One region of the Exiguobacterium sp. s95 genome, then DNA from elsewhere that is predicted to be linked to it. Evidence: riboswitches for the same ligand, from Rfam matches in the RefSeq annotation. Region 1 holds a riboswitch; the other holds the start of a gene.
What was found. A riboswitch is a leader RNA that binds a small molecule or an ion and turns the genes downstream of it on or off. The one in region 1 is predicted to bind S-adenosylmethionine.
Positions count from the first base shown of each region.

Region 2: another riboswitch for S-adenosylmethionine. It lies ahead of KNP99_RS08970 (LLM class flavin-dependent oxidoreductase); the one in region 1 lies ahead of msrA (peptide-methionine (S)-S-oxide reductase MsrA).

Region 1 is NZ_JACSMM010000005.1:108,835-112,350, reverse strand. It holds gene KNP99_RS10370 (M20 metallopeptidase family protein) at 79-1,251, shown strand; SAM riboswitch class I at 1,322-1,428, shown strand; gene msrA (peptide-methionine (S)-S-oxide reductase MsrA) at 1,536-2,066, shown strand; gene KNP99_RS10360 (DMT family transporter) at 2,466-2,945, opposite strand; gene KNP99_RS10355 (Crp/Fnr family transcriptional regulator) at 2,958-3,516, opposite strand, start outside.
Region 2 is NZ_JACSMM010000004.1:40,865-44,380, forward strand. It holds gene KNP99_RS08960 (DUF2325 domain-containing protein) at 1-571, shown strand, start outside; gene KNP99_RS08965 (DUF975 family protein) at 638-1,312, shown strand; SAM riboswitch class I at 1,502-1,606, shown strand; gene KNP99_RS08970 (LLM class flavin-dependent oxidoreductase) at 1,679-2,737, shown strand; gene KNP99_RS08975 (ATP-grasp domain-containing protein) at 2,734-3,516, shown strand, end outside.

The DNA of each region.
Region 1 (3,516 bases):
CCTCCTCATCATTCATTACTCCTATCTGTACCCGTTTTATAGAAAGTCATACCTCAAAAACCTGAAAGGATGATTATGATGCAACAGCAACTCTTCACTCAACTCGATCAACTCGAACAACAAATCATTGAAAGACGTCGTGATCTGCACCGTCACCCGGAACTCTCTTTTCAAGAAGTGCGGACACCAAACGCCATCGCCTCATTTTATGATGAGCTTGGTCTCCCTTACCGCAGGAACGTCGGTGGTAGCGGGATCGTCGCGACCCTCAAAGGAAAACATCCTGGAAAGACCATCGCCATTCGGGCCGATTTCGATGCCCTGCCACTGCAGGAGGAAACGGATCTCGCCTTCCGTTCGATTCATCCGGGTGTCATGCATGCGTGTGGACATGACGGACATACGGCGATTGCACTCGGTCTTGCCTCGGCCTTTACAGCACTGCAAGAAGACCTTCACGGAACAATCGTATTCATTCATCAACACGGGGAAGAAGTCTTCCCGGGTGGTGCCATTCAAATGATTGAAGACGGCTGTCTTGACGGGGTCGATGCAATTTTCGGTACGCATCTCGAAAATGACTTACCTGTCGGAACAATTGGCTATCACGCAGGACATACGCTGTGCGCCATAGATGAATTCGAAATCGTCGTCCACGGACAGGGTGGTCATGCGCAAGCCCCTCATAAAACACAAGATGCACTCGTCGCCGGGGCACAACTCGTCTGTAATCTCCAACACCTCGTCAGTCGGCGCGTTGATCCGTTTTCACCTGCCATCATCGCAATCGGTTCATTCCACGCCGGAACGGCTCCGAACATCGTTACTGGTGAGGCACGGATTGTCGGAGAAATTCGAACATTTGACGAAGCGCTGCGTCACCAGTTACGACAGCAGGTCGATTTGGTTGCCCGGACGACGTGTGCCGGAATCGGTGCGAGCTATTCCATCGACTTTACGACGGGTTATCCTTCCCTTTGGAATCATCCGGTAGAAACAAATCTCGTTAAAGAAGCGACGGCTTTCTTAGGTGAGGCATCTGTCAAAGAACTCAAACCGATGATGGCAGCCGATGATTTCGCCTATTATTTAGAGCGTATCCCAGGAAGCTACTTCTTTACGGGGTCCGCCAAAACGGATGGGAGTACGATTTATCCGCAACATCACCCGAAATATGAAATCGATGAACAGGCATTGCTCATCGGCGCAAAAGCCTTAGGTGCAACCGTCCTGCATGCTTTAGAATCTTAAGGATTGACTTTGTCGTTTTAGAGATGCTATTATCACATCAATGATAACGAATTTAATCAACTTCATATAACACTTATCAAGAGTGGACTGAGAGATCTGGATCGATGACGTCCCAGCAACCTGCCTTCAGTGGCAAGGTGCTACGACCAGCAAAGCGCAAGCTTTGGTTGATAAAAAGCGACGACTCCTTTTGCAACCAAGCAAAGGAGTCGTTTTCGTTTTCTCGCTGTCAGAGCACGAATGATTATAGGGCGACTACCGCCAGCGGAAAGGACGAGATATAGATGGAAAAAGCAACATTCGCAGGAGGCTGTTTCTGGTGCATGGTGACACCATTCGAAGAACTGCCCGGTATTCACGGAATTGTTTCCGGTTATACAGGAGGACAAATCGAAAATCCGACATACGAACAAATAAAAACAGGCACGACCGGTCATTCGGAGGTCGTCGAGATTACATTTGATCCGGCGTTATTCTCATACGAGCGGTTACTCGAACTTTACTGGCCGCAAACGGATCCGACTGACGCCGGCGGACAGTTCCAGGACCGTGGGACACAATACGCACCTGCCATCTTTTATCATACGGAAGAACAGCGCCTTGCTGCGATTGCTTCACGTGACGCGCTTGCTGCGAGCAATCGCTTTAAGCAACCGATCGTCACACGAATCGAAGCGGCACAAGCCTTCTACCCAGCAGAAGACTATCATCAAAACTTCCACAAAAAGAATCCGGAGCACTACAAAAAAGACCGGAAAGCATCCGGTCGCGATGAATTCATCGATGTGGCTTGGAAAGAAGAAGTATCTGTCTAAACTAAAAAAAGCCCGCTCTTCGCGTGGGCTTTTTTGTTTGCAAATAAACGCTTATGAAGAGTGAGTATGCTATAACGAAAGACAATCAGTTTGCGCTTCCCTGTTTCGCCTCGTCTTCAAAGCGATTCGAGACAGATTGTGCTCTAACACTACTCTATGATTTTCTCTGCGGTACACCCTGAAAGCTTCGTTTTTCGTTGACTCCTACGGGAAAAAGCGCGTGAACACGCGCTGCCAAGAGGCTGGCAAGACCCTGCTCGTTGTCCGTGAGGTCAAGGAGCAACGGCTTGCGCCTCGCCCGAGGAAAGCAACGAAAAGAACGAATCTTTCATTCCACAACTACTGATTCGTCTTCGCGCTAAAAAATCGACTTTATACTGCCAGAGTTAACCGTAAGAATTACGATACCTTTTCCGACAACTCATCCGAAGATTCGATTTCTACGACTTGATATCGTTTCAACACAAAAATACCGGCTAGCATCACAAGCAATCCAGCGACTTGTCCGAGCGAAAGCTCAAGTTCCGGTAAACCGAACCAACCGAACAAGTCGACACATAATGCAAAACTCAGTTGCGAAATCAAGACGACCGAAATCGCAATCGATGGACCGAGCAACTGAATCCCGCGCATCACACAAAATACGACACCGACACCGACCAGACCACCGAATAAATAAAGCGGTTCGACCGTTTGAATGTTCGAGAATGTGCCACCCCGAAATACGAGTAGCGCAAACAGTGAACCGATGAACCCGACAAAAAAGACGAGGGTCGTCGTCGCCCATGCCCCGAACGCATGACTCATCCGTGCATTCAATACCGTCTGTAAACTAATCATCATTCCTGCCGTAATCGCACAAAACATACCTAGTCCCATGCTAGCCCCTCCTTATTCGTAACTATTTCCGTTCGCTTTTTCTTTAATCCGCTCTACATCTAAAATAATGATTTTCCCGCGTCGTCTCGCCAAGATTTCTTCTTCACAAAGTGTTGAGATGATACGGTTTAAATGACGGTAACTCGTCCCGAGCCAATCGGCGACGTCATGGAGATTCGACGTTCGCATCTCTTGATAAAACAGACTGTCGGAAACGTCCGAGGTAATCGATAACAGATATCCGGCAAATCGTTCTTCGACCGAATAGAGGACATGAAATGATGCTGATTTCGAGTCCGCGTACCACTTGGTCGTAATGACCCGCAGTAAAAATTGTAAAAAGGTGTTCGTCGTATTGTGCTCACGTAAGATCGCATACGGAATGCTGAGTGCCACGACGTCCGTAATCACCTCGATGGTATTCAAGACTTCCCGTTGATTGATATATTCCGCATCACCAATCACCGTCATCGCCTTTTTAAAGCGTAAAATCCGTTGTTTCCCTTCAGCCGATGCTGCAGAGATTTTAATTTTTCCTTCGACGATGAAATACATCCGGTCAATCGGTTCA
Region 2 (3,516 bases), on a different contig from region 1:
ACCGGCACGCGACGTATCGAGTGGTTCGCCCGAGTCCGCCACTGCGTCACCTGCAAACAAACAGGCGAAAACAGGACGCTACGACAAGATGATGCAACGGAAACCGAAGGCGAAGAAAGTCAAAAAAGAGCGGCGCCTCCGGGAAAAGAAAGTCCAGCAACTCGAACGCCTCGATACGACGACGTTACCCGGTCAACCAATCGAATTTGTTGATAAAACGGCACTCGATTTTGCTTCCTACGACGGCATGCGTCTCGTCATCGTCGGTAATGAGCAACAGCGCGCCGTCTACCGCGACTTCTTTGCGGAGACGGGGATTGAATTAATCCATCTTGGCGGTGACGCCCAAGCCGCAAAAAAAATCGCCTGTCTCGCGAAAAAGACGGACGCGATCGTCGTCGTCAAAAGTCGGGTTTCTCACGCAGCAGCGGCACATGTCCTCGTGCAAGCAAAAAAGCACGATATTCCGTTTGCGATTGAACGACTCGATGGACGACGCTCTTTGTATACGGCGTGCCAGCAACAACTTGAAAAAGCAATGGTCCAACGTTTACTAAAAGACAAGCGTTAAAAATGAAACCTCCTCAAAAATAAACCGTAAAGAAAGGTAGCACTTATTTTTGAGGAGGATCTTTCGATGTCAAAACAATTAAAATTAGCAGCGCGCGAGTCGTTGCAGGGACGATGGGGCTTCATGGCATTAATGATGTTGTTGTTCTTAATCATTCAAGGCGTTCCGAACGGATTTGCGTCCTCACCCGAAGAGGAGTTCCAATTTATCGACTTGATTGGTATGCTCTTGACGGTGTTGACCTTACCGGTTGCAATGGGATGGTCATGGCTCGCCCTATCTGTCGCCCGAGACGAGCAGACGAAAGTCGCCGATTTGTTTGAGCCGTACAAAATGTTCTTGAAAGCCATTGGAGTGTCAATCGTCCAAACCTTTTTCTTAGGGCTATGGTTCTTACTTTTCATCATTCCAGGAATCATTAAGTCATTCTCTTACATGTTGACGTATTACATCATTCGGGACGAACCATCGATTGGCATCCTTGATGCCATTACGCGTTCACGCCAAATGATGGATGGACACAAAAAAGAGGCGTTTTTCCTCGTCCTTTCGTTCATCGGTTGGTTCTTGCTCGGAATTGTTACGATCGGAATCGGTTTCCTCTGGATTGGCCCGTACTTCAGCGTCACAATCGCGAAGTTCTACGATCGCGTGCGTGGGGAAGAAGTTTCGACGACTGGTCACCGGACAGCCATGATGGATGCAAATCACAATGACTCACCGTTCGTATCACCAGAATGAATTGATTTTGAACAGCACCATACAAAGCAGGGATTGCCATCTTAAACCGATGTGCAATTCCTGTTTTTAGCTTCTAGACAAAGAAGTATCAAGAAACAGAGTGATTTTCCAAATGTTTTTAATTCCGATAGGAAAAGAAGGTTTAAAGGTTGCTTTACTCTGCTAAAAGATGTACGCTAATTTCAATTATTCTTATCACGAGAAGTCGAGGGACTGGCCCGACGACACTTCAGCAACCCCGCATGAGCGGAAGGTGCTACTTCCAAGAGGAATTTATTCCTTTGAAGATAAGAGCCGACAGTAGATATTCGTCGCTCTTTTCTAAACGAAAAGAGCGATTTTTTATGCAAAAAGGGGGCACAGGGGATGGAATACGGATTTTGGTTACCAATCTTCGGGGGTTGGTTACGAAACGTCGAGGATGAACAAATGCCAGCGACATTCGATTATGCGAAACAAGTCGCACAGACGGCAGAACGGATTGGCTTTTCTACGACATTGATTGCAGAATTGAACTTAAACGACATTAAAGGAATAGCCGAACCGAGTCTTGAGGCGTGGACGACGGCAGCGGCGATTGCGGCGACAACGGAACGGTTGGAAATCATGACAGCCGTCCGGCCCGGTTTTCATAATCCGGCGACGACAGCAAAAATGGCGGCGAACCTCGATCAGTTGAGTAACGGACGTTTTACGCTCAACGTCGTCTCGGCCTGGTGGGAGGAAGAAGCCCGTCAATACAATGGGATTTTTACAGCCCATGACGAACGATATGCCCGGACGAAAGAATTCGTGACGGTCATGAAAGGATTATGGGCGGACGCATCACCCTATAGTTTTGATGGGGCGTACTATCAGCTGGAACGGGCAGAGCTTCACCCGAAACCCGTTCAGCGTCCCGGAATCAAGCTCTACGCTGGTGGTGAGAGTGAGACGGGGAAACAGACGATCGTCAATCACTGTGATGCCTATGTCATGCATGGAGGAACGGTCGATGAAGTCGCGACGAAAATTACGGATATGAAAACCCGCCGCGCGGCGACCGGGAAGCAGCCGCTTGCGAGTTTCGGACTGGCGGCCTACATCATCTGTCGCGAGACGGAAGAAGCGGCGCTCGAAGAATGGCACCGGATTACGAACGTTAAAGAAGACGGTGCCGGATATGCCGGGTATGACGACTTCGTCAGTAAATCGCAACTCGAACAACAGGTCAAACGAAATGACTATTCGGTCTCAAACCGGGGACTGCGTCCGAACTTGATTGGGACGCCGGATCAAATCGCAGAACGGATTCTTGAATTTGAAGCAGTCGGCGTGACATTGCTCTTGCTTCAATTTTCTCCGCAACTCGAAGAAATGGAACGCTTTGCCCGCGAGGTCATGCCACGCGTCGAAGCGAAACGAAAGGTAGGTCAACTAAAATGACGAAAATTCATATCTTACACGAAAATCAGGAATGGACGGATCATTTAATCAAGCGACTCGAGGAACTCAACTTACCGTATGAACAGTGGCACCTCAACGAAGGGGTCGTCCCACTCGATGAAACACCACCGGAAGGCGTTTTTTACAGCCGGATGAGTGCCTCGTCCCATACGCGCGGGCACCGCTATGCACCAGAATTGACGGAAGGGGTCCTCGCTTGGCTCGAAGAACATGACCGGACCGTTTTCAACGGAACCCGTGCGTTACGACTCGAGGTCAGTAAGGTCAACCAATACACCGCCTTACGAAAAGCAGGTATCCGTGTTCCGAAAACGACGGCAGCCGTCGGACGTGATCAAATCGTCCAAGCCGCTCAAAACATCGGAGTATCGTCGTTCATCACGAAACACAATCGTGCCGGTAAAGGACTCGGCGTTCAATTGTTCCACTCGATTGAAGCACTCGAGACGTATCTTGACGGACCGACATTCGATGAGCCGGTCGACGGCATCACGTTGATTCAAGAGTACATTCAAGCACCTGAACCCTACATTACGCGTTGTGAATTCGTCGGTGGTAAGTTCGTCTATGCGGTCCGTGTCGATACGTCGGAAGGATTCGAGCTCTGCCCCGCGGATGCTTGTGTCATCGATGATTTGTTCTGCCCGGTCGGAGAAGAGGCGGCAGAGACACCGATGAAATTCCAAATTGTCGACGGGTTCGATGACCCGATCATCGCCCAGTATGAAGCGTTCCTGCAAGAAAATAAAATCGCGGTC